Regions from separate parts of the Thauera aminoaromatica genome, predicted to be linked through region 1. Evidence: predicted binding sites of a transcription regulator. Region 1 holds the regulator's gene; each other region holds the start of a gene.
What was found. The regulator sigma-54, encoded in region 1, starts transcription at its own class of promoters, with help from an activator protein. The targets are predictions, from matches to a motif close to TGGCACGCTTNCTGCTNA.
Positions count from the first base shown of each region.

Region 2: the regulator sigma-54 is predicted to act here: its motif matches at 2,291-2,308, upstream of flgG (flagellar basal-body rod protein FlgG).
Region 3: the regulator sigma-54 is predicted to act here: its motif matches at 2,858-2,875, upstream of TMZ1T_RS00280 (PEP-CTERM sorting domain-containing protein).
Region 4: the regulator sigma-54 is predicted to act here: its motif matches at 1,948-1,965, upstream of fliE (flagellar hook-basal body complex protein FliE).

Region 1 is NC_011662.2:788,443-793,513, forward strand. Features, by position in the region: gene ilvA (threonine ammonia-lyase, biosynthetic) at 1-973, opposite strand, end outside; gene hprK (HPr(Ser) kinase/phosphatase) at 1,046-1,993, opposite strand; gene ptsN (PTS IIA-like nitrogen regulatory protein PtsN) at 1,962-2,447, opposite strand; gene hpf (ribosome hibernation-promoting factor, HPF/YfiA family) at 2,584-2,907, opposite strand; gene TMZ1T_RS03445 (RNA polymerase factor sigma-54) at 2,926-4,380, opposite strand; gene lptB (LPS export ABC transporter ATP-binding protein) at 4,403-5,071, opposite strand, start outside.
Region 2 is NC_011662.2:3,158,278-3,163,348, reverse strand. Features, by position in the region: gene TMZ1T_RS13930 (flagellar hook assembly protein FlgD) at 1-63, shown strand, start outside; gene flgE (flagellar hook protein FlgE) at 79-1,431, shown strand; gene flgF (flagellar basal-body rod protein FlgF) at 1,464-2,204, shown strand; gene flgG (flagellar basal-body rod protein FlgG) at 2,453-3,235, shown strand; gene TMZ1T_RS13910 (flagellar basal body L-ring protein FlgH) at 3,244-3,921, shown strand; gene TMZ1T_RS13905 (flagellar basal body P-ring protein FlgI) at 3,932-5,056, shown strand; gene flgJ (flagellar assembly peptidoglycan hydrolase FlgJ) at 5,067-5,071, shown strand, end outside.
Region 3 is NC_011662.2:73,160-78,230, reverse strand. Features, by position in the region: gene TMZ1T_RS00295 (LysR family transcriptional regulator) at 1-848, opposite strand, end outside; gene TMZ1T_RS00290 (FUSC family protein) at 883-1,977, opposite strand; gene TMZ1T_RS00285 (RluA family pseudouridine synthase) at 2,040-2,693, opposite strand; gene TMZ1T_RS00280 (PEP-CTERM sorting domain-containing protein) at 2,920-3,717, shown strand; gene TMZ1T_RS00275 (OprD family porin) at 3,824-5,071, opposite strand, start outside.
Region 4 is NC_011662.2:3,135,685-3,140,755, forward strand. Features, by position in the region: gene TMZ1T_RS13790 (flagellar brake protein) at 1-555, shown strand, start outside; gene TMZ1T_RS13795 (flagellar brake protein) at 609-1,400, shown strand; gene fliE (flagellar hook-basal body complex protein FliE) at 1,579-1,902, opposite strand; gene TMZ1T_RS13805 (sigma-54-dependent transcriptional regulator) at 2,221-3,642, opposite strand; gene TMZ1T_RS13810 (sensor histidine kinase) at 3,639-4,799, opposite strand; gene fliF (flagellar basal-body MS-ring/collar protein FliF) at 5,003-5,071, shown strand, end outside.

The DNA.
Region 1 (5,071 bases):
GCTCGGCGCGCTCGGCGACGAAGCGCAGGCGGTCGAAGTTCATGTTGGCCCCCGAGGCCACCGCCACCAGGCTCTTGTCGCGCAGCTTGTTGCGGCGGGCGTACTCCTTGGCGCCGGCGACGGCGAGCGCGCCGGCGGGCTCGAGGATGGAGCGGGTGTCCTCGAAGACGTCCTTGATCGCGGCGCAGATGGCGTCGTTGTCGACCACGATCATCTCGTCCACATACTGCTGGCACAGGCGGAAGGTCTCGGCACCGACCTCCTTGACGGCGGCGCCGTCGGCGAAGATGCCGACCTGCTCGAGCGCGATGCGCTTGCCCGCGGCGAGCGAGCGCGTCATCGCGTCGGCGTCCACCGCCTCGACGCCGATGATCTTCGTCTCCGGGCGCAGGCGCTTGATGTAGGCCGCCACGCCGGCGATCAGCCCGCCGCCGCCGACACAGCAGAACACCGCGTGGATCGGCTTCGGGTGCGCGCGCAGGATCTCCAGGCCCACCGTGCCCTGGCCTGCGATCACGTCGGGGTCGTCGAAGGGGTGGACGAAGGTGAGTTTCTCGCTCTTCTCGAGCTCGAGCGCGTGCGTGTAGGCGTCGGAATAGGATTCGCCTGCGAGCACGACCTCGCCGCCGCGCGCCTTGACCGCGTCGATCTTGATCTGCGGCGTGGTGCTCGGCATCACGATCACCGCGCGCACGCCCAGCCTGGCCGCCGACAGCGCCACGCCCTGGGCGTGGTTGCCCGCCGAGGCGCAGATCACGCCGCGCTTCAAGGCCTGCGGCGACAGGTTCGCCATCTTGTTGTAGGCGCCGCGGATCTTGAAGCTGAACACCGGCTGCATGTCCTCGCGCTTGAAGTAGATGCGGTTGTGCGTGCGCGCCGACAGGTTGGTGGCGAGGTCGAGCGGTGTCTCGACGGCGACGTCGTACACCTGCGCGTTGAGGATGCGTTCCAGGTAATCGGGAGTGGAGCTCATGGCCGGCCAGTAGGCTGCTGCAAAGCGATCGAGCGTAACAGCCGGCGGCGCCGTGCCGCAAGTGCGGGTGGCTCAGTCGGCGCGGTAGGCCTCTTCGGCGTGCAGCGCGCGCGCCTGGCGGTCGATGAATTCCTGGGTGGAGTCGATGCCGCGCAGCTTGAGGATGGTCGAGCGCACTGCGGCCTCGAGCAGCACCGCGAGGTTGCGTCCCGCGGCCACCGGCAGCACGACGCGGGCGACCTTCACGCCGAGGATGTCCTGCGTCTCCTGCTGCAGCGGCAGCCGGCAGGGGTCGTCGGGACCGGGTTGGCGGCGGTCGAGGTGGCAGATCAGGCGCAGGCGCATCTTCCGCCGGCACGCGGTCTCGCCGAAGATGGTGCGGATGTTGATCAGGCCGAGGCCGCGCACTTCGATGAAATCCTGCAGCATCTCGGGGCAGCGGCCCTCGAGCACCGTGGGCGCGATGCGCGACAGCTCGACCACGTCGTCGGCGACAAGGCCGTGGCCGCGCGAGATCAGCTCGAGGCCGAGCTCGGATTTGCCCGCGCCGGAATCGCCGGTGATCATCACGCCGAGCCCGAGCACGTCCATGAACACGCCGTGCAGCGAGACCTTCTCGGCGAGCTCGCGCGACAGGTAGAGGCGGAGCTGGTCGATCACGCTCGCCGAGGGGTGGCGCGCGGTGAACAGCGCGACGTCGTGCGCCTCGCAGATGCCGTGGAGGATGTTGGGGATCTCGCAGCCGTCGGCGACGATGATCGCGGGGGGGTGCGCCGAGAGGATCTCGTTGAGGTGGTGGGCGACCTTCTCGTTCGCCTGGCGTTGCGCCCACGCGAGCTCTGCGGCGCCGAGCACCTGTAGCCGGGTGGGGTGGATCAGGTTGAGGTGGCCGACGAGGTCGGCCGGCCAGATGCGCTCTTCGGCGACCGACAGACGGGCACCGATCGGTCCGCTGACGTGGACGAGGCTCAGGCTTTCGCGGTGCGCCTCATACAGCCGGGTCAGGCTGGTTTGCCGCATCGGCACCCCAATTCACGAACAGGCGGTGGATCTGTGCGGCATCCGTCGCGCCGTGCAGGGTCTCGCGGAACTCGCGGTCGCTGAACATCTGCGCGAGCTCGGAGAGCAACTGCAGATGGGTTTCGTTGGCCTGTTCGGGCACGAGCAGCACGAACAGCATGTCCACCGGACGGCCGTCGGGAGCATCGAACTGCACCGGGGTGGCCAGGCGCAGAAAAGCGCCGGCGGCGTCCTTGAGCCCCTTGATGCGGCCGTGCGGGATGGCGATGCCCTGACCCAGTCCGGTCGAGCCGAGGCGTTCGCGGGTGAACAGGCTGTCGAACACGGTGCTGCGGGCGATGCCCTGGTTGTTCTCGAACAGCAGGCCGGCCTGTTCAAAGACGCGCTTCTTGCTGCTCGCGTCGAGATCGATCACCACGTTGGAAAGCGGCAGGAGTTGGGATATCAGGCTCATTCGCAGGTGGGCTCGCGCACTCTTCCGTCAGCTGCCGCCAGGGGGGCGGGAATCCGGTCCGGGGCGTGTGCGGCCGCGCTTCGTGAAAACGCGCGCATTATAACCACACCCCGGACGGGGAGCTTCAAGCCGGTCCTCAGGCCTCGGGGACCTGGTGCTTGAGCGACTCGTGGTTATGGTCGGACTGCTTCTGCTTGTACTTCTGAACCTGACGGTCGAGCTTGTCGGTCATCGCGTCGATCGCCGCGTAGAGGTCGGCGTCGTCCGCTTCGACGAAGAGGTCCTTGCCGCGCACGTGCAGCGTCACCTCGGCTTTCTGCTTGAGCTTTTCGACCGACAGGATGACGGTGACGCTGGTGACGTTGTCGAAATGGCGGATGACGCGATCGAGCTTGGAGGTCACGTATTCGCGGATGGCGGGGGTGACTTCGACGTGGCGCCCGGTGATGTTCAGATTCATGGATGACTCCTGTTGTTGTCAGAGGGATTTGCGCAGGCTGACCGGCGGGATGTTGAGGGACTCGCGGTACTTGGCGATCGTGCGCCTCGCCACGACGATTCCCTGTTGGCCGAGAATTTCGGCGATCTTGGCGTCGGACAGCGGCTTCTTGCTGTCCTCCGCGTCCACCAGCTGGCGAATCAGCGCACGAATCGCCGTGGAGGAAGCCGCACCGCCGGTGTCGGTCGCGACATGACTGCCGAAAAAATACTTGAGCTCGAAGACTCCGCGCGGCGTCGCCATGTACTTCTGCGTGGTGACGCGCGAGACGGTGGATTCGTGCAGCTCGAGCTGGTCTGCGATCTCCCTTAGGGTGAGTGGCCGCATCGCCACGTCCCCATGATCGAAGAACTGCCGTTGCTGGTCAACGATGGCCTGGGACACGCGCAGGATGGTGTCGAAGCGCTGCTGGACGTTCTTGATCAGCCAGCGCGCCTCCTGCAGCTGCCCGCCGAGGCCGCCGCCCTGTGCGCGGTTCTGCTGCAACAGGCTCGCGTACAGGCGGTTGATGCGCAGGCGGGGCATCGCTTCCTGGTTCAGGCTCACGGTCCATTGGCCGCGCAGCTTGCGCACGACGACGTCGGGCAGCACGTAGCGCGTCTCGGCGGTGGAGTAGCGCGAGCCGGGGTGGGGGTCGAGGCTGCAGATCAGGGCCTGCGCTTCGCGCAGACCCTCGTCGTCACAGCCGGTGAGCTTGCGGATACGGGCGAAGTTGCGCTCCGCGAGCAGTTCGAGGTGGCTGGTCACGATCTCGAGAGCGAGAGGGCGTATCGGGCACTCGGGCAAGGCCTGGAGCTGCAGGGCCAGACATTCCTGCGGGCTGCGCGCGCCGATCCCGGCCGGCTCGAGGCTCTGCACGTGGCGCAGGGCGATGGCGAGCTCGTCGAGATCGACCTCGGCGTCCTGCGGCAACAGCTCGAGGAGATCTTCCAGCGGCTGGTGCAGGTAGCCGTCGTCGTCGAGTGCCTCGATCAGGAAGCGCACCAGCGCGCGGTCGCGGTCGGACAGGGGCGAGAGGGCGACCTGCTGGTCGAGGTGTTCGCGCAGCGACACGCCGGCGGCCTGGATGTCCTGGTAGTCGCCGTCCTCGTCGTCCTCGCTGCGGCTGGACGCGCCCTGACCCACGTTGGACCAGTCGATGCCCTCGTCCTCGCTGCTGCCTTCGCCGCCCTCGTGCGTGATCGACTCGCCCGCCGGTTCGGCGGCGGGTTCCGGCGCGGCTTCGCGCTCGGGCGCGTTGCCCGGCGGCGGCGCGGGGGCGTAGTCGACGCCGCCGTCGCCATCCTCGCGCTCGAGCATGGGATTCTCGAGCAGCACGCGCTCGATCTCCTGGTTCAGCTCGATCGTAGACAGCTGCAGCAGCTTGATCGACTGCTGCAGCTGGGGCGTCAGCGTGAGGTGCTGGGAGAGCTTGAGCTGGAGGCTGGGTTTCATCGCGGTCGGCAGGAGGGCGGGCTCACAGGCGGAAGTGCTCGCCGAGGTAGACCTGGCGCACGCGCTCGTTCTCGATGATCTCGGTAGGCTCTCCGCTCGCCAGCACGCGACCTTCGCTGATGATGTAGGCGCGGTCGCAGATGCCCAAGGTCTCGCGCACGTTGTGGTCGGTGATCAGCACGCCGATACCGCGCTCCTTGAGGAAGCGGATGATCTTCTGGATGTCGATGACCGCGATCGGATCGACCCCGGCGAAGGGCTCGTCGAGCAGGATCAGGCGCGGGTCGGTGGCGAGCGCGCGGGCGATCTCGCAGCGCCGGCGCTCCCCACCCGAGAGCGAGATCGCGGTGTTGTCGCGCAGGTGATGGATGCCCAGTTCCATCAGCAGTTCCTCGAGCCGCTCCTCGATCTGGCGGCGTTCGAGCCCCTGGAGTTCGAGCACGGCGCGGATATTCTCGGCCACGCTGAGCTTGCGGAACACGCTCATCTCCTGCGGCAGGTAGGACAGGCCCAAACGCGCGCGGGCGTGGATCGGCAGGTGGGTGAGGTCGGTGCCGTCGAGGGCGATCTGGCCGCCGTCGGCGCGCACCAGACCCACAATCATGTAGAAGCAGGTGGTCTTGCCGGCGCCGTTGGGACCGAGCAGGCCGACGACCTCGCCCGAGCCGACCTCGAAGCCGACGTCATGCAC
Region 2 (5,071 bases), 2.1 Mb from region 1:
ACCGACTTCCAGGTCGGCTCGCTCGGCATCTTCAAGTACGACGACATCAAGCAGATTCTCTGATCCGGAGCCCCGATCATGTCTTTCCAGCAAGGTTTGAGCGGCCTGAGCGTTTCCTCCAAGGCCCTGGACATCATCTCCAACAACGTCGCCAACACCAACACGATCGGCTTCAAGACCGGCTCCGCGATCTTCTCGGACGTCTTTGCGGCCTCGCTGACCGGCTCGATCTCGGGCAAGCAGGTGGGTGTGGGCGCCACGCTCGGTGCGGTGCGGCAGACCTTCACCCAGGGCAACCTCACCACCACCAACAACCCGCTCGACCTGGCGATCAACGGCGACGGCTTCTTCGTGGTCAGCCGCGAGAACGGCCCGGACGTGTATACCCGCAACGGCCAGTTCGAGCTCGACAAGGAGGGTTTCATCCGCACCCCCACCGGCGAAAGGCTCAAGGGCTTCCAGAGTCCGGTCACCCCGGGCGCCCTGCCCACGCCGATCGGCGGCCTCAAGGACGTCCAGGTGCCGATCGTCGGTTCCCAGCCCATGCCGACCAGCCGGGTGGAGATCGGCGGAAACCTCGATGCGAACGACCTGAGCGCAGCCCAGCGCTACCCACAGCTGTTCGGCTCGACCTTCACGTTTCCGCTCCCTGCGGGCGAGAACTGGCAGGACGCGCGCACCTACAATTTCTCGACCTCGATCAAGGCGTACGACAGCCTCGGGAAGTCGCACGAGCTCACCTACTACTTCGCCAAGGTGACCCCGACCCCGAACGATCCGGTCAACACGAACGAGAACACCTGGAAGGTCTTCACCAGCGTGGACGGCGGCTATCCCTTGGGGGTCGGGACCGATGGCTCGATCGAGGACCCGAGCGTGATCTGGAGCCTGACCTTCAACGAGAAGGGTACGGTGAACACGCCCATCGTCGGGCCGACGGCTGCGAATCCGCTGGCGATCCCGGCTTCCTACACGCCGGGTGCGGACCGCATCCGTTTCCACGTCGATTTCAGCGACATGCGCCAGATCGGTGGCTCCTACCTGATCACCGAGCTCACCCAGGACGGCTACACCGGCGGCGAGCTCGCCGGAGTCAGCGTGGGACGGGACGGCATCGTGACCGGTCGCTACACCAATGGCGAGACGCGCGAACTCGCCCAGCTCGCGCTGCAGACCTTCCGCAATCCGAACGCGCTGCTGTCGATCGGCAACAACTTCTGGGAAGCGACCACCGAATCCGGCCTCACTGCGCCGTCCAAGGCCGGCGAAGGGGTCGCGGGCGTGGTCTCGGCGGGCATGATCGAGGACGCCAACGTGGAGCTCACCAACGAGCTGGTGCAGATGATCGTGCAGCAGCGCAACTACCAGGCCAACGCGCAATCCATCAAGGCGCAGGACCAGGTCCTGCAGACCCTGGTGAACCTGCGCTGATCCTGAAACCCGCCTGACACGAGAGGCCAGCGATGGACCGCCTGATCTACACCGCGATGACCGGCGCCAAGGGCACCATGGACCAGCAGGCGGCGGTCGCGCACAACCTCGCCAACGTCGACGCCACGGGTTTCCGCGCAGAGTTGCACAAGCTGCGCGCGGTCGAGGTGCAGACCGAGGCGCTGCGCACGCGCGCCTTCACGGTCGACGCCAGCGTCGCCAACGACTTCACCGAGGGGCCGCTGCAGTTCACCGGCCGGCCCTTCGACGTCGCGCTCGCCGGCAAAGGCTGGCTGGCGGTGCAGATGCCGGACGGCAGCGAGGCCTACACCCGCAACGGCAGCCTCGCGGTGAGCGCCAACGGCGTCCTGCAGACGCGCGACGGCAGGCCGGTGCTGGGCGACGGCGGGCCGGTCACGATCCCGCCCGACAACGAGATCACCATCGGTGCCGACGGTTCGGTCTCGGCCTTGCAGCCCGATCAGCCGGGTGTGGTCAACGTGGTCGCGCAGCTCAAGCTGGTGAATCCGCCCGAGGCGCAGCTGGTGCGTGGCGACGACGGCCTCTTCCGCCTGCAGGGCGGGGCGCCCGCGCCGGTCGATCCCAATGTGCGCGTCGCCGGGGGCTATCTCGAGGGCAGCAACGTCAACGTGGTCGACCAGATGGTGCAGATGATCTCGCTCGCCCGTCAGTTCGAGATGCAGACCCGCATGCTGTCGACCGCCGAGCAGAACGACCGCTCGGCCGCGCGGGTCATCGGCGGCCAGGGCTGATCGAGGCGCGCTCCCCGCCGAGCCGGGCTGCGCGGGCCGGGTAGCGTGGGGCGCCCGGCCTTTTTTGCGCACCCGGCCGCTTCGATTAGCACGGTTTTTGCGTTGCTTATCGCAGGATGGTCGGTGACGGCACCGGCCTAGACTGATCCCATCGAAAAAGCGGCAGCACGGCGGCAATTTCAGCTGGGTATTCCAACCCCGCACGGCAAATCCTGCCGCCCCGGCAACGCAAGGCAAAGGAACCCATCATGATCCGCTCCCTGTGGACCGCCCGTACCGGGCTGGATGCCCAGCAAACCTCGCTGGACGTGATCTCCAACAACCTGGCCAACGTCTCCACGAACGGCTTCAAGCGTCAGCGTGCGATCTTCGAGGACCTGCTCTACCAGACCATCCGCCAGCCTGGCGCACAGTCGACCCAGCAGACGCAGATCTCCAGCGGCCTGCAGATCGGTACCGGCGTCAAGCCGGTGGCGACCGAGCGCATCTTCACCCAGGGCACGTTGCAGCAGACCGGTGGCTCGCTCGACGTCGCGGTGCAGGGCAACGGCTTTTTCCAGGTCGCCATGCCCGATGGCACCACCGCCTACACCCGTGACGGCGCTTTCCAGCTCGACAGTCAGGGCAACGTCGTCACCGCCAGCGGTTACACCCTGGCCGACAACATCAACATCCCCGCCGACGCGCTCTCGATCACCATCGGCAAGGACGGCACGGTCAGCGTGCTGCAGGCCGGGCAGACCGCGCCGGTGGAAATCGGCGCCATCCAGCTCGCCACCTTCATCAACTCGGGCGGCCTGCAGGCCGCGGGCGAGAACCTGTTCTACGAGACCGCCTCGAGCGGCGTGGCCACGCCCACCCAGCCGGGCACCAACGGCGCGGGCGTGCTCAACCAGGGCTATGTCGAGGTCTCCAACGTCAACGTCGCCGAGGAGCTCGTGAGCATGATCGTGACCCAGCGCGCCTACGAGCTCAACTCGCGCGCGATCTCGACCTCCGACCAGATGCTCGGCCGGCTGACCCAGCTGTGAGGCGCACGATGAAGCTCGCCAGCCATTCGATCGCCGTCGGCCTGCTCGCGCTGCTGTCGGGCTGCGCCGCGATCCAGACCACCCCGCCGTCTGCGGTGCATCAGCCGATGAGCGTGCGCCCCGAGGCGATGGCAACCGCGCTGCCCGGCAATGGCGCGATCTACCAGACCGTGCAGGCACGCCCCTTGTTCGAGGACCGGCGCGCGCGCCGCATCGGCGACACGATCACGATCAACCTGGTCGAGCGCAACACCGCGGAGAAGAGCGCCAACGCCAACGCCACCCGCAACGGCAACATGAGCGCCGGCATCGGCCCCATCAACCGCCTGCCCTTGAGCGGCCTGAACGGCCTGGAGCTCGAGGCCGATGCCGAGTCCGACTTCAACGGCAAGGGCGCGGCCGCGGCCAACAACGTCTTCAACGGCACGATCACGGTCACCGTGATCGACGTCTACCCCAACGGCAACCTGCTGGTGTCGGGCGAGAAGATGGTGGCGATCAACCAGGGCAACGAGTTCATCCGCTTCTCGGGCGTGATCAACCCGAACACCGTCACCACCGCCAACACCGTGCAGTCGACCCAGGTGGCGGATGCGCGCATCGAGTACCGCGGCAGCGGCTTCATCGACGAGTCCAACACCATGGGCTGGCTGCAGCGCTTCTTCGTGGCGATCATGCCGTTCTGAGGGCCGCGCCATGTCCTGTCTCGCCTCCCTTCTGCTGCGCGCCGCGGTCGTCTCCCTCGCCGTGCTGATCTTGCATCCGGCGCAGGCGTACGCCGCGGCCGAGCGCATCAAGGACCTCGCCTCGGTGGCCGGCGTGCGCGACAACCAGCTCGTCGGCTACGGGCTGGTCGTCGGCCTGGACGGTTCGGGCGACCAGACCACGCAGACTCCCTTCACCGTGCAGAGCATCGTCAACATGCTCGGCAACCTCGGCGTGAGCCTGCCGCCCGGGACCAACCTGCAGTTGAAGAACGTGGCCGCGGTGATGGTCACCGCCAACCTGCCGGCCTTCGCCCGTCCCGGGCAGGCGATCGACGTCACCGTGTCCTCGATCGGCAACGCCAAGAGCCTGCGCGGCGGCACTCTGGTGATGACGCCGCTCAAGGGTGCCGACGGCCAGGTCTATGCCATTGCCCAGGGCAACATGGCGGTCGGCGGCGCGGGCGCGCAAGGCGGGGGCGCCTCGCTGGTCATCAATCACCTGTCGGCCGGACGCATCCCGGGCGGCGCGACCGTCGAGCGCGCGGTCCCGACCGCACTCGGCCAGGGCGACGCGGTGCTGTTCGAACTCAACGACGCCGACTTCGGCACCGCGCGCCGGGTCGTCGATGCGATCAACCTGGTCTATCCGGGCGCGGCGAGCGCGCTCGACGGGCGCAGCATCCAGGTGCGCGCGCCGACCGACTCCAGCGCGCGCGTCGCCTTCCTCGGCCACATCGAGAACCTCGAGGTCACGCCGGTGCAGCAGGCCGCCAAGGTCATCGTCAACTCGCGCACCGGCTCGGTGGTCATGAACCAGCGCGTGACGCTGCAGAACTGTGCGGTCGCCCACGGCAACCTCACGGTCACGGTCAATATCGAGACCCAGGTCAGCCAGCCGCCGCCGCTCTCGGGCGGACAGACGGTGGTCACCCAGCGCGGCCAGGTCGACGTCGCCCAGGAGGGCGGTGCGCTCTTCAACGTGCGCGGCGGCGCCAACCTCGCCGACGTGGTGAAGGCGCTCAACACCCTGGGCGCCAAGCCGATGGACCTGGTCAGCATCCTGCAGGCCATGAAGGCGGCCGGCGCGCTGCGCGCCGAACTCGAGGTCATCTGAGGAAGTTGCCATGAA
Region 3 (5,071 bases), 720 kb from region 1:
CCCGCCGCGCTCAGCGTGTCGTTGCGGCGGACGATGATGGCGGTGTGCATTTCGGGCAGCGGGTTGCGGATCGGCAGGGCCTGCACGCGCCCGCGCAGCAGCGGGGTCTCGAGCAGGGGCCAGGGGCAGATGGTGAGCATGTTGCCGACCTCGAGCATGCTGATGGCGACCAGCGCCGAGCGCGCGTAATGCACACGGTGCGGCGGCGGCGCGATGCCGTGGGGGGCGAGCAGGTTGACCAGCGGCTCGTCCTGGCCGGCGCCGAGCATCGTCAGCACCCAGTCCTGGTCGACGAGCTCCTCGAGCGAAGTGGCGCTGGCAAAGGGATGGCCGAGGCGGCCGACGACAGCCAGATCGCAGCGGAACAGCTCGCGCGTGTAGAAGATCGACGCCTCCTGGCGTGGTGGCGGGATCGCGATCACCAGGTCGAGGGTGCCGTCGCGCAGCAGCGGATGGACCGTGCCCACCGCCTCGGTGACGTCCAGGTGCACGTCCGGGCGCAGGGCGTGGAAGCGGGCCAGGGCGTGGGGCAGGATGGACTGCGCGACCCAGGGCGTGACCCCGATCGTCAGCGAGCCACCGGTTGCGCCGCGGATCTGTGCGATCTCGGCTTCGGCGCGGCTGACCTGGCCAAGGATCAGGCGGGCGTGGATGAGGAACTGTCGTCCGGCGTAGCTCAGCACCGCGCCGTGCGACTCGCGCGTGAACAGCGGCGTCCCCATCGCCGTCTCGAGTTCGCGCAGGGCCTGGCTGACGGCGGCAGCCGAGACCCCGAGTGCCGTTGCGGCCGCGCGCACGCTGCCCTTGTCGGCCACGGCGAGGAAATAGCGCAACTGGTTGATTTTCATCGGTGCTGGCGGTCCGGCTACGGGCTGAAGCCGGTCAGGATGGCGGCTGGCGTGGGATCAGCCGGCGCATCGGGTTGCCGAAGAGCGTGCGGAAGCGCGCGCTGTGCAGGCAGATGCCGCCCACCAGACCGACGACGCAGCCGAGCAGGGTGTCGGTGAAGCGCGACGCGATCAGCTCGGCGAGCGGCGCGTGGCCCAGGGTGGCGGCCTCGGCGAGCAGGATGGTGAGCGGGGTGATGAAGATCACCGCGAGGCCGTAGTGGCGCACCACCAGGCTCTCGATCACGAAGACGAGCAGGATCACCAGCAGCGCGATCCGCCACGCGTCGAGCGGCAGGCTCAGCAGCCACCAGGCGAAGAGCATGCCGATGGCGGTGCCGAGCACGCGCTGGAGCTGGCGGTTCCACACCGCGCGCAGCGACACGCCCTGGATCACCGCCAGGCAGCTCACCGGCACCCAGTAGGGGCGGTCGAGCTGCAGCGCCTGGGCGATCGCCAGCGCCAGGCCGACGAAGGCGCCGATCACCACCGAATCGAAGACGACGAAGTCGAAGGTCGGCGGCTGCAGCGGCGGCACCGCATCGGCCGGCTGCAGGCGCAGGACCTGGAGGCTGTAGACGAAGGCGATCAGGCTCGCGAGCAGGGCGCCCATGGTGAACAGGCCCACGCGCAGCGGGATCTCCTCCACCGTGCCGGGCGTGTAGGCGCCGATCGCCGCCGCCATGACGAAGAACAGGCTGCCCGGGGGGCCGACGCGATAGAAGCGGCACACCATGGTCACCAGCATCGCGATCAACGCCAGCACGCCCACCTTGGCCAGCGGCAGGAAATGCGTCATCAGCCCGAGCGCATAGCTCGCCGCCATGCCGAAGGCGCAGGCCATCAGCCACACCATGCGGTGCGACATCGGCGTGTTGGGGAGGTAGAGGAGCGCGAGCCCGCCGATCGAAGAGATCAGTCCGTATTCGAGATGGCCGAACCATGCCCCCACCATCAGCGGCAGGCCGGAGGCCAACGCGGCGGCGAAGGCCAGTTGCCAGCGCCGGGTGCTGGGGGTGAACGCGGTGAGGTGGTGCCACTCGGCGCGCAGCAGGTCTGCGACGCGTTGCAGGGGGGAGCGGGTCGTCATGCGGTTCTCACGGTCGAGGGCTCGATGCAGTGCTCGCGTGGGGGCGGCCTGCACCATGGGCTTCAGAACGGCGCCGGGCTGTCGAACACCATCGGCACGCGCGTGTGTGGATGCATGAAGGCGATGCGGGCGGCGTGCAGGTGCATGCGGCCGAAGCGGGCGGCGGACTCGGGCGGAGCATAGAGCGGATCGCCGAAGATGGGGTGGCCGAGGCAGAGCAGATGCACGCGCAGCTGGTGCGCGCGCCCGGTGACCGGCTTGAGCTCCAGGCGGCTGCAGGCGTCGGCGCCCGCCCCTTGGCGATCGAGCACGCGATAGCGCGTGAGCGCGCGCCGGCCGCGCAGCGCATCGACGATCTGGCGGGGCCGGTTGTCCGCATCCTCGGCCAGCGGCAGGTCGATCTCGCCGTCGTCCTGGGCGAGATGGCCGTGCACCACGGCCACGTACTGCTTGCCGACGATGCGCTGCTCGAAGGCGAGGCTCATGCGCCGCAGCATCTCCGCGCCGCGCGCGAACAGCACCAGGCCGGAGGTGGCGGCGTCGAGCCGATGCACGATGCGGGCGTCGGCCCAGCGCGCCTGGATCCGCGCCGCCAGACAATCCTGCCGGCCTTCCCCGCCCGCGGGGACGGAGAGCAGGCCGGCAGGCTTGTCGACGACGAGGAGGCACTCGTCGACGTGGAGGGCGGGGATCGAGGGATGGATTTCGGGCCGCATGGGGATGTTTTCAGGCGAGGTGTGCTGACGGGGCCGCGCTTCCTTTGCCCGGGATGGGCGGTGTCGGCAATCTTTACACGCCTGTGGGCCCGATACGCGTCCGACTTTTCCGACAAGCCCGCAAGTTTCTGTTATCAAGGGCAAATTCGGCATTTTTGCAAGGCTGGCACGGATCTCGCTTCGGTCGAGACGGCTCGGCGTCGCCGAGATTGATTGAGAGACGGACATGAAAACAAGGACACGGACGAGTTGCAAGGCCGGCGTGCTGGCGCTGGCTCTGGCGCTGAGCGCCGGCGGCGCCTCGGCGGCGCAGATCTACTGGACGGACTGGACCGGAAGCGACCTGGATCCGGGTGTCGGCTTCAAGGGCGTGGGCACGATCACGACGTCGAATTCGACGGTCTCCGTGACCTACACGAACCCGCAGGGGATCAGCTTCTACGAGACGGGCGGGGGCACCTACTATTACAGCAACGGCACGGATGGCCCGACCGGCACCTCGCCGTTCACGAGTACTGCGGTCGACAACCGGCCGGCCACGACCGACATCGTTGCACTGAACCGCGCAGGCCTGCAGACGCTGAGCTTCTCGCAGGCGATCGCGAATCCGGTGTTCGCCTATGTGAGCCTCAACGGCAACGGCTACGGCTTCGACCAGGACTTCGACATCCTCAGCTTCGGCGATTCCAGTGACGGCAACGCCTGCGGCTACTGGGGATGCGGAACCTCGTACAAGCAGATGGTGACGGTCAACGGCAAGACCGAGTACCAGTTGCTGGGCACGGGCGAACCGCACGGCACGCTGCAGTTCAAGGGCACGTTCGACACCGTGAACTGGCGCAGCCTCAGCGACGAAAACTGGAACGGCTTCACGGTGGGCGTGCAGGGGACCGCGGTCGAGTTTTGCGACGCGAACCCGACGGCACCCGGCTGCACGCCGAACGGCGTACCGGAGCCCGCCTCGCTCGCGCTGCTCGGCCTGGGGCTCGCCGGGCTTGGTGTAGCGCGCAGGCGCAGGGCTTGAGGCGGGGGGCGCGATCCCCGCAAAAAAGGAACGGGAGCCGATGGCTCCCGTTTGTTCTTGTGCGCACCGGATCGGGGGATGCCCGGACCGGTGCGCATCGCGTGGATCAGAACACGCTGAAGGGGTAGTCGAGGAAGATGCGGACTTCGTTGCCGCTGCTGTTGTAGGCGCGGGCGCTCTCCGAGACGCGCAGCGTCGAGGCGCGCAGGCGGACGTTCAGATCCTTGGCGGCGCCGCTCTGCACCTTGTACGACAGCTGGTTGAAGAGCTCGTGCTCCTTGCCATCCGTGGTCGTGCCGACGTCGATGTCGTGGCCGCGGACGTAGGCGATGCGGTAGCTCAGGCCGGGGATGCCGTACTCGGCGAAGTCGACCGAGTAAGCCACCTGCCAGGACTGCTCGTCCGCAGCGTTGAAGTCGGACCAGTAGGAGTTGGCCAGCCAGATCGAGCCGCCGCCGTCACCGATCCATCCCTCGCTCTGGTAGAAGCCGTAGTTGTAGTCGATGTCGCCATTGTTGCGCTGGTAGGCCAGCGTGAAGGCATGCGGGCCGGTCGCGTAGGTCGAGGCCAGGCTCCAGATGCGGCTCTTGCCGGGCTGGAAGTCGGCGTCCTGCTTGGTGCGGTAGCCGTTGAAGTCGAAGGTCAGCGAGTTGCTGGCGATCGGCAGCACATAGTTCAGGTTGAGGTACTGGCGCTTGAGCACGTCCTCGACGTCCGAGACGTAGAACGCGCCGCTGAAGGCGTCGTTGAACTTGTAGCTCGCGCCGATCACGTCAATGCCCTTCAGGCCACCGCTGTCACGACCCTCGTCGCTCTTGCGCGACTGGGCGTGGAAGGTGCCGGCATTGAATTCCAGGCCTTCGATCTCGGTCGAGGTCAGCATGGTGCCGGTATAGCTCTCGGGCAGCAGGCGGGAGTTGTCGTGGCTCAGCACCGGCAGGTTGGGGCGCAGGTCGCCGTAAGCGAGCACGGTGTTCGAGAAGCGCAGCTTGAGGGAGGCGCCACCCTTTGCCACATCCTTCTCCGGCATGCCGGTGCTGTCCTGCTTGAAGAAGTCGATCCCCCAGTTGCCTGCGCGGTCGCGGGAGCCATCGAGGCGAACCGCATAGGCGGCAAATGCGTCCACACCGAATCCGACCGTGCCCTGTGTGAAGCCCGACTCGAAGTTCGCGATCGCACCCTGGCCCCATTCGCCACTGTCGTGGCGGCCGCCCTTGTAATCACGATTGATGAACGCGTTACGCAGCAGCACGTTCAGCGAGCTGTCCTCCACGAGACCCTTCGCCTCGGCCTGCCCGGCGGCGAATGCGGGCGTCGCGCTCGCGAGCCCAAGAACGATCAAACCTGCCAACTT
Region 4 (5,071 bases), 2.1 Mb from region 1:
CCGCTGCAGAACCAGCGCATGGAGCGCGCCGACGCGCTCGACTGCGTGACCCAGCTCGACAAGGTGCGTATCCAGTTCCTGCTGCGCGGCCAGCGCCTCGTCGAGGACGGCGGCAGCCCGGGCTTCCGCGCGCCGCTGCCGGAAGCCCTGCTGCGCCTGCAGCGACGCGAGTTCTACCGCCTGCAGACGCCGATCTCGGAGGGGGTGAGCTGCACGCTGGCCCTCCCCCGTGTCGACGGCAGCCGGCGCGAGGCCGAGCTGCGCATCCTCGACATCAGCGGCGGCGGCGTGGCGATCGCGGTGCCGCCGGTGGGCGTGCACTTCGAGCCCGGAACCGAGTTCCCCGACAGCCTGCTGCGCCTGCCCGACACCGCACCGATTTCCGCGCGCCTGGTGGTGCGCAACCTCTTCCGCATCACCCGGCGCGGCGGCGCCGAGGTGCTGCGTGCCGGCTGCGAGTTCGCCGACCTGCCGCGCGGCGCCGAGGACGCGATCCAGCGCTACATCCTGCGCGCCGAGCGCACCCGCAACGCGCGCGAGCGCGGCCGCTTGTGAACCCGCGGCACCCCACCCGCCTCCCGACCCTGCCCAAGACACGATAGCCCCGCATGGCCGAACTCAGCACCCCAAGCCCCGCCAGCCCGGCACCGCTCGACGGCGGACGCGGCGACGAGCTCGAGAAATTCACCCTGCGCGGCGCGCGCCAGATCCTGCAGCTGCTGCAGGATCTCATCACCCACCGCGGCTTGATCACCGCCCACACCGGCGGCGGCCACTCCTTCATGACCGCGGTGCTGAAGGTGGACGAAGAGCGCGGGCGCGTGGTGCTCGACCCCAGCCCCGACCCCCAGGCCAACCGCCGTGCGCTCGCCGCGCCGCGCCTGACCTGCGTGACCCAGCTCGACGGCATCCGCATCCAGTTCCCGCTCGTCGGCCTCGGCGAAGGCCAGGACAAGGGCCGCCCCGCCCTCTTCGCACCCCTGCCCGCCGAGATGCTGCGCCTGCAGCGGCGCGAGTTCTACCGCCTGCAGGTACCGCTCGCGCACGAGCTGAGCTGCCTGTTGAAAGCGGAGGACCTCGCCCGCAAGCCGGTGGAGGTGAGCGCACGCGTGATCGACATCGGTGCCGGAGGGGTGGCGGTGGTGGTGCCCACGGGGGCGGCGGAATTCGTCATCGGCGGCACACTGCCGGCCTGCCGCCTCGCGCTGCCGGACGGCGAGCCGATCGAACTCGACCTCGAGGTGAGAAACCTCAACCGCCAGACGCAGCGCAACGGCACCGAACAACTGCGGGTGGGCCTGCGCTTCGCCGCCCTGCCGCGCGCTGCGGACACCCGCATCCAGCGCTACATCTTCAAGACGGAACGCGCGCTCAACGCCAAGGCACGCGGAGGCCTGTAGGCTTGATGCCAAGCCTTTCCGCAGCGCCCCGGTCGCGACTTGCGTCACCTGCATCCCACCCGAGACGCCGGGGGTCTTCGTAGGAGCGACGCAAGTCGCGATTCCGGCGCTCGAAATGCGCGACAACGCCCCGGTCGCGACTTGCGTCGCTCCTACGGGAGAACCGCGGCGAAGCCGGTCAGACCGGCATGTTCATAATGTCCTGATACGCCGTGACCAAGCGGTTGCGGACCTGGACCATCTGCTGGAAGGACATGCTGGCCTTTTGCAGGTTGACCATGACGTCCTGCAGATTGACGTTGGGGTCGCCGGCGGAGAAGTTTTGCGCCATCGCGCGCGCCTCGCCCTGGGCGGCGCTGACGTCTTTCAAGGCGGTGTTGAGCACGTCGGCGAAGTTGACGCCTCCCGCGGGCGCGTCCGCGGCGGGTGCGGCCTTGCCTTGCGCGGCCTGCGACACCGAGCGCAGTTCGCTCAGCATCTGGTCGATTCCACGGGTGTCCATAGCGTAATCCCCCGGCTTCAGGGTGGTCGGTGACGTCAGTGTAGCAGAGCAAATCGCGTGCCAGAGCCGCCGGGGACGCGCGGTCGTTGCGGTTTTCGTAGGAGCGACGCAAGTCGCGACGACGGCGTCGGCACTGATTCCATGCGCCCGATCGCGACTTGCGTCGCTCCCACAGGCGCCTTCGGAAGAGGGTTGACTTGCCGTAGGAGCGACGCAAGTCGCGAGCGGGCGATCGTGCAATCCGGTGGCCGATGGGCGGCCGGAAAGGGCTGCGGGGCCGGGATCGCGACTCGCGTCGCTCCCACAGGGCGCCCGGTCTCACACGTCGTGGCCCTCCTCGCGGTATTGCTGCAGCTTGTAGCGCAGGGTGCGCTCGGAGATGCCGAGCTTTTCCACGGTCTTCTTGCGCGAGCCGCCGAACTCGCGCAGCGTGGCGAGGATGTGCTCGCGCTCGAGGTCTTTCATGTTGGTCGGGCGCTCGGGAGCCGGACCGGCCGTGCCGGCCCCGGCGGCCTGCCCGCTACCCGACTGCACGGCCGCGACACCCCCCTGCATCCCGGGAGAAGCGGCAAGCCCTGCCGCCCCGCCGGCAGAATTTGCCGGCTCCGGCTTCCATTGTGGCAAGCACAGGCGGATCGTCTCGGCGCTCACCTCGTCGCCCTGGGTCAGGATCAGCACGCGGTGCATGATGTTTTCCAGCTCGCGCACGTTGCCCGGCCAGGCGTACTGCGGCAGCAGCGCCTCGGCGGCGGGCGAGAAGCGCACCTGGCGCTGCTGGCGGGCGGCGTGGCGGGCGAGGAAGTGGCGCGCCAGCGGCACGATGTCGCCCGGGCGCTCGCGCAGCGCGGGGATGGCGATCGGGAACACGTTGAGGCGGTAATACAGATCCTCGCGGAAGTGCCCGGCGGCGACCTCGCCGAGCATGTCGCGGTTGCTGGTGGCGAGCACGCGGATGTCGAGGGCCACCGGCTTCTTGCCGCCGACGCGCTCGACCTCGCGCTCCTGCAGCACGCGCAGCAGCTTGGCCTGCAGGCCGAGCGGCATCTCGGAGATCTCGTCGAGCAGGATGGTGCCGCCCTGGGCCTGCTCGAACTTGCCCGGCTGCGCCGCCTGCGCACCGGTGAAGGCGCCCTTCTCGTAGCCGAAGAGCGTGGCCTCGAGCAGGTTCTCGGGGATGGCCGCACAGTTGATCGCGATGAAGGGGCCCTTGGCGCGCGGCGAATGCTGGTGGATGTAACGCGCGAAGACCTCCTTGCCGGTGCCGGACTCGCCCGAGAGCATCACCGTCGCATCCGACTCGGCCACGCGCGCAGCGAGCGCGAGCAGGCCGCGGGTGTGGGGGTCCTCGGCGATGGTGTCCTCGCCCGCGGGCTGCACCGCGGCGTAGCGGCGCACGCTCTCGAGCAGCACCTCGGGCTCGAAGGGCTTCATCAGGAAGTCGCAGGCGCCGCCGCGCATCGCCGCCACCGCCTTGTCGACGTCGCCATAGGCGGTCATCAGCAGCACCGGCGTCTGCGGCCGGCGCGCGCGCACCTCGTGCAGCACCTGCAGGCCGTCCATGGGCTGCATGCGCAGGTCGGTGACGACCAGGTTGAAGTGCTCGCGCTCGATCGCCGCGAGCGCCGCCGCGCCGCCATCGACGCCGACGACGCGGTGGTGCGCCATCTCCAGCGTGAAACAGACCGCGTCGCGCAGCGCGGCGTCGTCCTCGACGACGAGGATGTTGAGGGTCTCGATCATGGGTTCTCTTGTGCGCCAATGGGCGCCGCCGCCAGCGGCACGACGAGGGTGAATTCCGCGCCCTGCCCGGGCGCGGAGCGCAGGGTGATGTCGCCGCCATGGGCGCGCGCGACGCCGCGGGCGATCGCCAGGCCCAGCCCGGTGCCTTCGGCGCGGGTGGTGAAGAAGGGCTCGAAGAGGCGCTCCTGCAGCTCGGGGGCGATGCCGCGGCCGCTGTCGCGCACCGTGAAGCGCACCGCGGGCGCGCCCACGCCGGCGTCGGCGGCGCCGACCAGCACGGCCTCGCAGCGCAGCGTGCCGCCCGCCTCGCAGGCCTGGATGCCATTCTCCAGCAGGTTGGTGAGCGCGCCGCCGAGCGCCTTGCGGTCGCCGACCAGTTCGGCCGCGCCGCAGGCGCAGTCGGCCGCGAACGCCACCTGGCGCGCGCGCGCCACCGGTTCCAGCGTGTGCGCGAGCTCGGCGAGCAGCTCGCACACCGCGAAGCGCTGACGTCCGGCGCTGTCGCCGCGCGCGAACAGCAGCATGTCGCGGATGAGGCGCTCGAGGTAGCGCAGGCGTTCGAGCGCGCGGTCGGCCACCATGGCGCGCTGCGCCGGGTCGAGCTCGGGCTGGCGCAGGTTGCCGGTGTATAGCAGCGCGGCGGCGAGCGGCGTGCGCAACTGGTGGGCGAGCCCGGCGACCATCTCGCCCATCGCCGCAAGGCGCTCGTTGCGCTCGGCGGTCAGGCGCATGCGATGGGTGTCGGTGACGTCGTGAACGAGCAGGATGCGCTCGGCACCGGAGTCGAGCTCGGACTCGGACAGGGCCAAGCGGCGCGGGTCGCCATCGACCGCGGCGGGGTCGCGGCGCAGCACGAATTCGCCCGGGGTGCCGCTATCTTCGAGGCGGGCGGCGAGCTCCGCCCACGCCACCCCGGCAAGCCCGCCTCCGAACAAGCTCTCGGCAGCGCGGTTGGCCTGCACCACGGTGCCGGCACGATCGACCACCAGCACCCCGGCGGGCAGCGCCCCCATCAGCACCGACAGGCGTTCGCTGAGCTGGCCGACCTGGGCCTGCAGCGCGGCGTAGGCGGTGGAGAGCTCCTCGGAGGCGCGGCTGAAGAGCGCGAAGGCCTCGGCGAGCTGGGCGGCGTCGAGCACCGGCGCCGCGGCGGGCATGCTCCCTGCTTGATCGGAGGCGACGACTGCGGCCCGCATGGGAAGGTCCGAATCCGTTTTCACGGGATGCACTCTAAATGCACAGGCCGCCATGGTAGCCGGCAAACAGGCGGCAAAAAATGCCGCTTTTCACGCCACGAGGCTTGCACGCGCGGACGCACAATGCCGCCATCCGCCAAAGCGTATGCAACAGGACCGCCATCATGGCCGCAGCAGAAAACACCGCCGACCTGCCTCCGGGCGCCGCCCCCGCCGATGCGCAGGCGACGACG